DNA from 3 places in the Gordonia oleivorans genome. Region 3 is predicted to be linked to each of the others. Evidence: riboswitches for the same ligand, from Rfam matches in the RefSeq annotation. Region 3 holds a riboswitch; each other region holds the start of a gene.
What was found. A riboswitch is a leader RNA that binds a small molecule or an ion and turns the genes downstream of it on or off. The one in region 3 is predicted to bind S-adenosylmethionine.
Positions count from the first base shown of each region.

Region 1: linked by a shared signal. The riboswitch ahead of ABLE92_RS04160 (amino acid ABC transporter permease) and the one ahead of ABLE92_RS03075 (LLM class flavin-dependent oxidoreductase) in region 3 are both predicted to bind S-adenosylmethionine.
Region 2: linked by a shared signal. The riboswitch ahead of ABLE92_RS00900 (bifunctional o-acetylhomoserine/o-acetylserine sulfhydrylase) and the one ahead of ABLE92_RS03075 (LLM class flavin-dependent oxidoreductase) in region 3 are both predicted to bind S-adenosylmethionine.

Region 1 is NZ_JBDZDI010000002.1:149,745-153,014, forward strand. It holds gene ectA (diaminobutyrate acetyltransferase) at 1-478, opposite strand, end outside; gene rsmD (16S rRNA (guanine(966)-N(2))-methyltransferase RsmD) at 677-1,246, shown strand; gene coaD (pantetheine-phosphate adenylyltransferase) at 1,258-1,746, shown strand; SAM riboswitch class IV at 1,851-1,959, shown strand; gene ABLE92_RS04160 (amino acid ABC transporter permease) at 2,006-3,064, shown strand; gene ABLE92_RS04165 (amino acid ABC transporter ATP-binding protein) at 3,061-3,270, shown strand, end outside.
Region 2 is NZ_JBDZDI010000001.1:207,895-211,164, reverse strand. It holds gene metX (homoserine O-acetyltransferase MetX) at 1-81, opposite strand, end outside; gene ABLE92_RS00900 (bifunctional o-acetylhomoserine/o-acetylserine sulfhydrylase) at 111-1,439, opposite strand; SAM riboswitch class IV at 1,502-1,622, opposite strand; gene ABLE92_RS00895 (cutinase family protein) at 1,826-3,270, shown strand, end outside.
Region 3 is NZ_JBDZDI010000001.1:683,420-686,689, reverse strand. It holds gene ABLE92_RS03080 (NAD(P)/FAD-dependent oxidoreductase) at 1-912, opposite strand, end outside; ZMP/ZTP riboswitch at 935-1,014, opposite strand; SAM riboswitch class I at 1,151-1,234, shown strand; gene ABLE92_RS03075 (LLM class flavin-dependent oxidoreductase) at 1,242-2,375, shown strand; gene ABLE92_RS03070 (ABC transporter substrate-binding protein) at 2,375-3,270, shown strand, end outside.

The DNA of each region.
Region 1 (3,270 bases), on a different contig from region 3:
GGGCGTCGGGGAAGTCCGTCGCGGCGAAGAGATCGCGCCGGTCGAACCGAAGGCCGCGGGCCGCTGCCACGGACGCGAAAAGCCGTTGGGAGGCAACGTTATCCGGGCTGATGGTGGTGTGCATCGCGACGATGCCACGTTCTGCGGTGCGATCGAAGAGGCGATGCAGCATCGCGGCGGCGATGCCGTGGCCGCGATGGTCGTCGTCGACGGCGACCTGCCACACCATCAGGGTCGACGGGTCCGACGGTCGGCGGTAGCCGGTGACGAATCCGACTGCGCGGCCGTCGACTTCGGCAACGATGGACGTCTCTGCGAAATCGGAGCACCACAGTACGTAGGCGTAACTCGAGTTGACGTCGAGGACGCGGGAATCGCGGGCGATCTCCCAGAGCCGGGTTCCGTCGGTCACCGTCGGAATGCGGTAGTCGAGAGTGAGTGTGTTGGATGGGGCCGTTCTTATGTGGGACGGGCTCATGACGGATCCGACGTTAACAATGTGTGTCGTCGGATTCACCCACCGACGGAAATCGGTCACGGAATGACCCACCAATTCCCAGTTCAGCGGGCACATGTGAGGCCAGTCACATCGGGGGATCTGCAGGGCGGCAGAGCGGGGTCGCACGGGCGCGCTGGGCTCCCCTTCGTCGGCGCGGCCCTGGGGCACAATGGCGGGGTGACCCGCATCATTGCCGGCCGGTTCGGTGGACGCCGACTCAAGGTCCCCGACGACGGCACCCGACCGACCTCGGACCGGGTGCGAGAAGCACTGTTCAGCATGCTCGCCGCCCGCATCGACCTCGACGGCGCCCACGTCCTCGATCTGTACGCCGGATCGGGTGCCCTCGGCATCGAGGCCCTGTCGAGGGGTGCAGCGACGGCGACCTTCGTCGATGCACGCCGCAAGGCGAGCGGTGTCATCACGGCGAACGTCGCGGCGCTGGGCCTCGCCCCCGATGCGCAGGTCGTCACCTCGTCGGTGTCGACCTTCCTGGCCGGCTCGCCCTCACAGCCGTTCGATCTCGTCTTCAGCGACCCGCCGTATGCCATCGACCCGGCTGAGATCGAGGACGACCTCGCGCGACTCGGTGAGCGGTGGGTGTCCGCCGATGCATTGATCATTCTCGAACGTGCCCGGCGGACGTCGGTGAGCTGGCCGGAGGACCTCGAGGTGATCCTGACGAAGATGTACGGGGACACCGCCGTCGACGTGGGCATGCGACGGTGGGCCGCAGGGGACGGGTAGGTTCAACGGTCATGACCAGTGCGGTGATCCCCGGCTCCTTCGATCCCTTCACACGTGGGCACCGTTATGTGGTGGAGCGCGCCGCGAGGTGTTTCGACGAACTCGTCGTCACCGTCGTGGTGAATCCGAACAAACGGGGACTGTTCACCGTCGACGAGCGCCTCGAACTCATCGCCGAGGACTGTGCCGATCTGCCCAATGTGCGGGTGGACCGGTGGACCGGCTTGCTGGTGGACTACCTGCGGGAGAACTCGATCCATTCGATCGTGAAGGGTCTGCGGTCGGCGGTCGACTTCGATTACGAACTGCCGATGGCCCAGATGAACCGCGACCTGGCCGACGTCGAGACGATCTTTCTGCTGACCGATCCGCGCTACGCGCATGTGTCGAGTTCGTTGGTGAAAGAGGTCGCGAAACTGGGCGGTGACGTCTCGCCGTTCCTGTCGGCCCATATCCATCAGCGTCTCCTCGCCGAGATCGCGGGCGAGCGGCGGGTCTGATCGGCCGCTCGTTCGGCACGAGATCTTCACCTCTGCACAGAGAAAAACTCTCGCGGGTGCAAACCCGACATCGAAACATCCTCGCGCAGTAGCGTTCTGACCACGGTGATGAGCGTCAGCGTCAAGCCCTGGCTTGCTGGCCGGCAACCCTCGCGTCGCGGTGGGGTGCTCCAGGTGACAACCGGATCGGTATCGGACCGATAAGCGCGATGGCCACCGTGTGGCCGGAAGAGGTTGTATTGATGTTGCTGGATGTGTCATGCCGTTCGACGTCGTTGTCGACGAGACCACAGGGTTCGGCGGGCCGGAGATGACGGCATCTCGGGGCCGCGATGCGGGCTCGGTGGCGCTGACGGAATCGCCGCAGGCCCGCGATGATCACCCGACCGTGCCGGTCGATGTACCCGCGCCGCCGTCGCGTGATCCGGTGATACCGCTGCGTCATCCGGGGCGGTGGATGCTCACGGCAGTGGTCGCCGTGATCGCCGCGCAGATCGTCCACGGGCTGATCACCAACCCGTTCTTCCAGTGGGATCGCTTCGCGTACTGGTTCTTTCGTCCGGTCGTGATCGAGGGACTCTGGGTAACCCTCGAGGTGGCGGCCTACAGTGCGGTTCTCGGGTTGCTCGGGGGTATCGTCCTGGCCCTCATGCGCCTGTCGCGGAGTCCCGTTCTGGCAGCGGTCAGTTGGATCTACGTGTGGGTGTTCCGATCCATTCCGCTGATCGTGCTGCTGCTGATCTTGTACAACTTCGGTGCGCTGTATGAGTCGCTGAGTCTGGGAATTCCGTTCGGGCCCGGGTTCTTTCACTTCTCCGAGGCCGATCTGGCGACTCCGCTGATCATCGCGATCGTCGGGATCAGCCTGCACGAATCGGCCTTCGCCGCCGAGATCGTGCGGGGCGGAGTGCTGTCGGTGGACGCCGGCCAGCACGACGCTGCCGCGGCACTGGGATTGCCGCGCCACTATCACTTTCTCCGCATCACCCTTCCTCAGGCGTTGCGCACCATCGTCCCGTCCTATGTGAACCTCCTGATCGGTCTGATCAAGGCGACGTCGCTGGTCTATTACGTGTCGCTGCTGGATCTGTTCGGGGTCGTCTCCACCCAGAGTTCCACTTACTCCGGCGACGTGGTGCCGCTGCTCCTCGTCGCGACAGTCTGGTACATCGTCCTGACCAGCATCGTGTCGGTCGCACAGTTCTATGTCGAGCGATACTTCGCGCGTGGTGCGGTTCGGACCCTACCGCCGACACCGCTGCAGCGACTGCGGATGACCGCGGCGACACTCAGCCGGCAATCGAGGTGGACATCATGAACGCGGCATCGGGAGTCGGCATCGACGCCGCGGACCTGGCTGGCGTCACCGGCGCCGGTGCTCGGGTCGAGGTGCGCAACGCCCATCGCTGGTACGGAAACCTCCATGTTCTGAAGGGAATCGATCTCACGGTCGAACCCGGTCGGGTCGCGGCGATCCTCGGCCCGTCCGGGTCGGGAAAGTCCACCTTGCTGCGTACGATCAAT
Region 2 (3,270 bases), 480 kb from region 3:
GCGGACCATCTGCCCGTCGGGAACCTGCTCCCACTCGGGTTGATGCGCCGCGGAGGCCTGGGGGTCGATGCTCACCGACACGGGGTGTGTGCTCCTGTCTCGAGTCCGGATTACTGTGCGGCGGCGAAACCCTGGGCGAGGTCGGCCAGGATGTCGTCGATGCCCTCGATGCCGACGGCCAGGCGGACCAGACCGGGGGTCACACCCGCGGCCAGCTGCTCCTCGGGGGTGAGCTGACTGTGGGTGGTCGAGGCGGGATGGATGACCAGCGAACGCACATCACCGATGTTGGCGACGTGGCTGTGCAGCGTCAGGGCCTCCACGAAACGCTTACCCGCGTCGACACCGCCGACGATCTCGAAGCCGATGATCGCGCCCTGGCCCTTGGGTGCCAGTTGCTGACCGCGCGCGTACCACGGCGACGACGACAGGCCGGCGTAGGCGACCGAGGAGACCTGCGGATGGTCGTTGAGGAACTCGGCGACGCGCTGTGCGTTGGCGACGTGCCGTTCGATGCGCAGGCTCAGGGTTTCCAGGCCCTGGGCGAGCAGGAAGGCGTTGAACGGCGAGATCGCCGCACCGGTGTCACGCAGCAACTGCACGCGGGCCTTGAGGGCGTAGGCGGGTGCGCCGAGATCGGCGAACACCGCGCCGTGGTAGCTCGGGTCGGGGGTGGTGAAGCCCGGGAACAGGTCGACCCCGTCACGCTGCACCCGCCAGTCGAAGGTGCCGCCGTCGATGATCACGCCGCCGATCGCGGTGCCGTGTCCACCGATGTACTTCGTCGCCGAGTGCACGACGATGTCGGCGCCGTGCGCCAGCGGGTTGAGCAGGTACGGGGTGGCGACAGTGTTGTCGACGATCAGCGGCACACCGTTGCGGTGCGCGACCTCGGAAATGCCTGCGATGTCCAGGATCTCGTTGTTCGGGTTCGAGACCGACTCGCCGTAGAAGGCCCGGGTGTTGGGGCGCACGGCCGCCTGCCACGACTCGAGGTCCTCCGGGTCCTCGACGAAGGAGACCTCGACGCCGAGCTTGGGCAGCGTGTAGTGGAAGAGGTTGAAGGTGCCGCCGTAGAGCCGCGGGCTCGACACCACGTGCCCGCCGTTCTCGACGATGTTGAGGATGGCGTAGGTCTCGGCGGCCTGCCCCGACGCGACGAGAAGTGCGGCGACACCGCCCTCGAGAGCGGCCAGGCGCTGCTCGACGACGTCCTGGGTCGGGTTCATGATGCGGGTGTAGATGTTGCCCGGCTCGGCCAGCCCGAACAGGTTGGCGGCGTGGGTGGTGTCGTTGAAGGTGTACGACGTGGTCTGGTAGATCGGCAGCGCGCGAGCGTTGGTGGCGGCGTCGGCGCTCTGACCCGCATGGATCTGTTTGGTCTCGAAGCTCCAGGTGTCCACAGGATTCACGGTGCCGTCGTTGGCTGCGTCAGACATGGAAATAGATCACTTTCTACGGTCGGCAGGGTTACTGGAACCCTGATGGGGTCCGACCTTCGGACCCGCGCTTGCCGGGGACACACTGCGTCGTCCCACAACCCGGTCATCACCCGGAGCACCCCACCGCGGTTGGAGGGTTGCCGATCAGCAAGCCGGGGCTTGTCGCTGATGCTCATGACCTGGCGACAAGGATATAGCACGGCCACGCCGGGCTGATAACCCTCCTGCTCACCATGGTTGGAACGGTGGCGGGCGTGGTGGCCACCGAAACGGCACCGCGCGGTGCGCTCGAGAGCGCGGTGGTGTCCTCCGGCCGGAGGAATTGTGGATCGTGAGGCCGGTTTTCGATATCCACTACTGGACATCGGCCTACGCTGCACGCTATGGCAGGGTTCGGGGACCGACGTCGCATTCGACTCGCAGCTCTCACGGTCGGCGTGGGCGCGGTGGCGGCATCGCTGGTGACGGCGACATTTCTGGGGCGTGGGGTGGCGCTCGCGCAGGAGAGCGATTGCGCGCCCGGTGCGGTCTTCACCGTCGGGGGAACGTGGAACACCGACGCGAGTTACCTGGTGGGGATCGAGCAGCGATACACCGGGCACGGGCCGCAGTGGCAGGAGCTTACCAACAGTCCCTACTCGGGCGAAGATGCTTACGACATCATCCCGGTGCCGTATTCGGCAACCATCTGGCCGCTGGGAGCGGTCGGCTACAACGCGAGCGAGTCCGAGGGAAGGGCGAACCTGGAGCAGGCCGTCGCGACGTATCAGCAGAGCTGTCCCGACAGCAAGATCGTCATCGTCGGATACTCCCAGGGTGCGCGTATCGCCGGCGACGTCCTCACCGACATCGGTCAGAACCGCCCGCTCGAGGACGGTACCGTCATCGATTCGAGCAGGGTCACCGGTGAGCTCTACTCCGATCCCCGGATGGTGGGAACCCTGTGGGGGCAGGGCATCGAATCGGCCCTCGTCGGGGTCATCCCCGGCCTGACCATGTCGGGTCCGCGTAGCGGCACCGATTACGGCGGCCTGCCGGTGACCACCTACTGCATCGAGGGCGATCCGATCTGCGACCTACCGGATGTGCTGCACGACCCGATCGGCGTCGTCGACGACTTCTTCGGGTACTGGGTCAAACACAATCAGTACCCGTATCACATGTATCAATACCCCGGCGACTACGTGATCTGGGATTTGGGGCCGGTCGACGGTGAGATGACGTGCACGCAGACCGGCACCCTCGAGAATGTGCAGACGTGCACCATCTCGTCGCCGTCGTCGTCGGCCATCATCGTGCAGAACCTCGTCGACGCGCTGGGCCTCGACTGGTCGGTGCCCGATCTGCTGCCGTACCGGTTCCGGTTCCCGGACATCATCGGCATCACCCTGTCCGACTTCCAGGTCCCGATCCGCTGGGTGATGGACTGGCTGCCACCGCTGCCGGAGCTGGGTTACGGCGCCTACCTCCCGAATCTGTTCGACTTCCAGGACATCCTCAACGGTGTGCTGCAGTGGGATTCGGCACTGTTCAAGCAGGGTGTGGTGGCGCTCGCGGCGAGTGCGACGAGCATCGTGCTGCTGCCGGTGAACTTCGTCCGGTACTGGGCCGAGCGGATCGTCGAGGGCATCACCACGGTGCCGTGGGGCCCCGACTCGGCATCCCAGACGACGGCATCCCAGACGACGGCATCGCAGACGATTGCGGCGCTGTCCTCGTCGCCGGCGTCCGCGAGGTCGTACGGCGTCAGCACGCTGTCGGCGGGGGAGACGCAGGAAGAGGCCGAGGGCAGCGGCGACGCGCAGACCGATGGCACTCCGGGAAGCCT
Region 3 (3,270 bases):
CCGTACCCGACCCGCGCGGTCGAGTTCCACCCCGCACTGCTCGGCGAGCTGTCGGCCGAGCGGACTGGCCGCGACCCCCGCCGACCACACCTTGCACTGACTTTCGATGCGACGCGTCGAACCGTCGGCCTGGCGCACCACGAGTCCGTCGTAGTCCATGTCCACGACCATCGCACCGAGTTGCACATCGACTCCCAGTGCGCGCAAACGCTTCTCGGCTCGGGAGCCCAACCTTTCACCGAACGGCGGCAACACCGCCGGTGCGGCGTCGAGCAGGATCACCCGTGCCTGCGTCGAGTCGATGGACCGGAAGGTGCCGCGCAGCGTCGTGCCGGCCATCTCCGCGATCTGACCGGCCATCTCGACGCCGGTGGCCCCGGCTCCGATCACCACGAACGTCAGCAGGCGATCACGCTCGATCGGGTCGGTGGACAGTTCGGCCTGCTCGAACGCCCCGAGGATGCGGCCGCGCAACTCGAGTGCATCGTCGACGGTCTTGAGGCCCGGCGCGAACTCCGCGAAATGATCGTTGCCGAAATAGGATTGGCCCGCACCGGCGGCGATGATCAGACTGTCATACCGAGTGGTGGTGACACGTTCGAGCATGCGTGAGGTCACCGCACGATTCTCCAGGTCGATGGCCTCGACATCGCCCAGTGCCACCGTCACATTCCGTTGGTCGCGAAGAATCACCCGCACCGGCGGTGCGATCTGGCCCTGCGAGATCACCCCGGTGGCGACCTGGTACAGCAACGGCTGGAACAGATGATGAGTCGTGCGTGCGATCAGGGTGACGTCGACGTCGGCATGCTCGAGTCGACGAGCGGCAGCCAGCCCGCCGAACCCCGATCCGACGATGACGACATGGTGCCGGCGGGTCCTGCCGCCGGGAACCGGTACGCGCTGGGTCATGGCACGTTTCCTTCTGGTGTGGAATCGACACCCAGGCGGACGATGTCGGGAAACGGTGCTCCTTGCCGGTGGACTCCGGCTGCGCCAGTCGCACAACCGACGATAGCCCATCGAGCAACCGGTGGCGAGGCCGACTTAAATTCTTCGGCGCGAGAAAATCGTCGCCGCATTCGGGCGTGGACGGCGTCCGTCCCGACATTCTCTTTGCCTGTCTCAGCATCACGGGCCTACGGTGAATCGACCATCTGGAGCGACCGAGAGACCCGGCTCGTCGACGTCGCAGCAACCCGCCCCAGGGTGCTAACGCCGGGATCGATGGGAGACACCCCGTGACGTTTCGTGACCATGCCCCGCTGTCGGTGCTCGACCTCGCACCTATCAGCGAGGGTTCCGATCCTGCTGCTGCGCTGCACAATACGATCGATCTCGCGCAGCACGCCGAGCAGTGGGGGTATCGCCGCTACTGGGTGGCCGAACACCATTTCGCCGCCGTCGCGAGTTCGGTGCCGGCGCTGCTCATCGGTCAGATCGCCTCCGCGACCCGATCGATCCGCGTCGGATCGGCGGCGGTGCAGGTCGGGCAGACGACGGCGGTATCGGTGGCCGAGTCCTTCGGGATGCTCGACGTGTTCCATCCGGGCCGAATCGACCTGGGGCTCGGCCGATCCGGACAGCGACGCGCCGAGGCGGCGGCAACACCCGCGGGTCCGGTCGCGATTTCCGCACCGACCCCGAGTCGGCTCGTCGACGGGGTGGTGATCCCCGAACCCCTCGATGTGACTGCGCTACTGGCACATTCGCCTCTCGCACGCAGCTTCGAGGTGTTGACGCAGCCGGGTGCGCAGCCACCGGACTTCGACGAGCAGGTCGACGACATCCTGTCGCTCCTCGACGGCACCTACACCAGTCCGTCGGGTCAGGAGCTACATGCGGTTCCCGGCGAGGGGGCCGACGTGCAGGTGTGGATCTTCGGCAGCAGCAAGGGGCAGAGCGCTCACGTCGCCGGCGCCCGCGGACTCCCGTTCGCAGCCAACTACCACGTCAGCCCCGGCACCACCCTCGAGGCGGTCGCGGCCTATCGGGAGGCGTTCCGCCCGTCGTCGGTGCTGGCCGAACCCTACGTGGTGGTGTCCGCCGACGTGGTGGTGGCCGACGACGACGACACCGCGCAGCATCTGGCCAACGGCTACGGGCAGTGGGTGCACAGCATCCGCACCGGCCACGGCGCCATCGAGTACCCCGACCCGGCGACGGCGCAGCCGCTGCCCGCCGACCAGCTGGCACTGGTCGCCGATCGGCTCGAGACCCAGTTCGTCGGATCACCCGACACCGTCGTGCAGCGGCTCGCCGCACTCGGGCGGCTCACCGACGCCGACGAACTCGTCATCACCTCGGTCACCCATGACCATGCCGACCGGCTGAGGTCGCATGAGCTGCTCGCCAAGGCATGGGGGCTGATCTGATGAATCGCATTGCTGTCACCGCGAAATCGGCCGTCTCCACACTCGCCGTGGTGGCCGTGGCCGGTGTGCTCACCGCCTGCGGTTCTGGGTCCTCGGGCTCCGACGACGCCGGACCGCCGGTGCTGGGAGGCACCCTGCGCTACGGACTCTCCGACGCCCCCACATGCTCGGACCCGGCCCAGAGCGGCACCAACCAGACGATCTATGTCACCCGGCAGGTCGTCGATTCACTCACCGATCAGGACCCGGGTGATGGCAAACTCAAGCCCTGGCTCGCCCAGAGCTGGGAGGTGAGCCCGGATGCGCGGACCTTCACCTTCCACCTCAAGCCCGGTGTCACCTTCAGCGACGGCACGCCGCTCACCGCCGAATCCGTCAAGGAGAACTTCGACGCCATCGTTGGGCCGCTCGGCGCGGCCAAGGCACCGTTGGCGGCGACTTACCTCGGCGGATACACCGGCACCACCGTCGTCGATCCGCTGACCGCGCGGGTGGCGTTCGGTGCCCCCAATGCGCAGTTCCTGCAGGCCACCTCGACTCCACAGTTGGGGATTCAGGCCGAGGCCACCGTCGCCGCGACGCCGGAGGAGAGGTGCCAGGGCACCAACATCGGATCAGGACCGTTCGTGTATTCGGGCTGGGCGCAGGGCAAGTCGGCGTCACTGCGCAAACGCACCGGATACCGCTGGGGATCGTCGGTCTTCGGTCACGCCGGTGACGCCTACCTCGACGGCATCGACTTCACGGTGATCGCGGAGTCCGGGGTGCGCACCGGATCGCTCGCCTCCGGGCAGCTCGACGCGATCAGCGATGCCCTGCCCAACGACAAGCCGCAGATCACCGGGGCCGGTGGACAGGTCCTCACCGCGGTGAACCCGGGTGTGCCGTTCGGGTT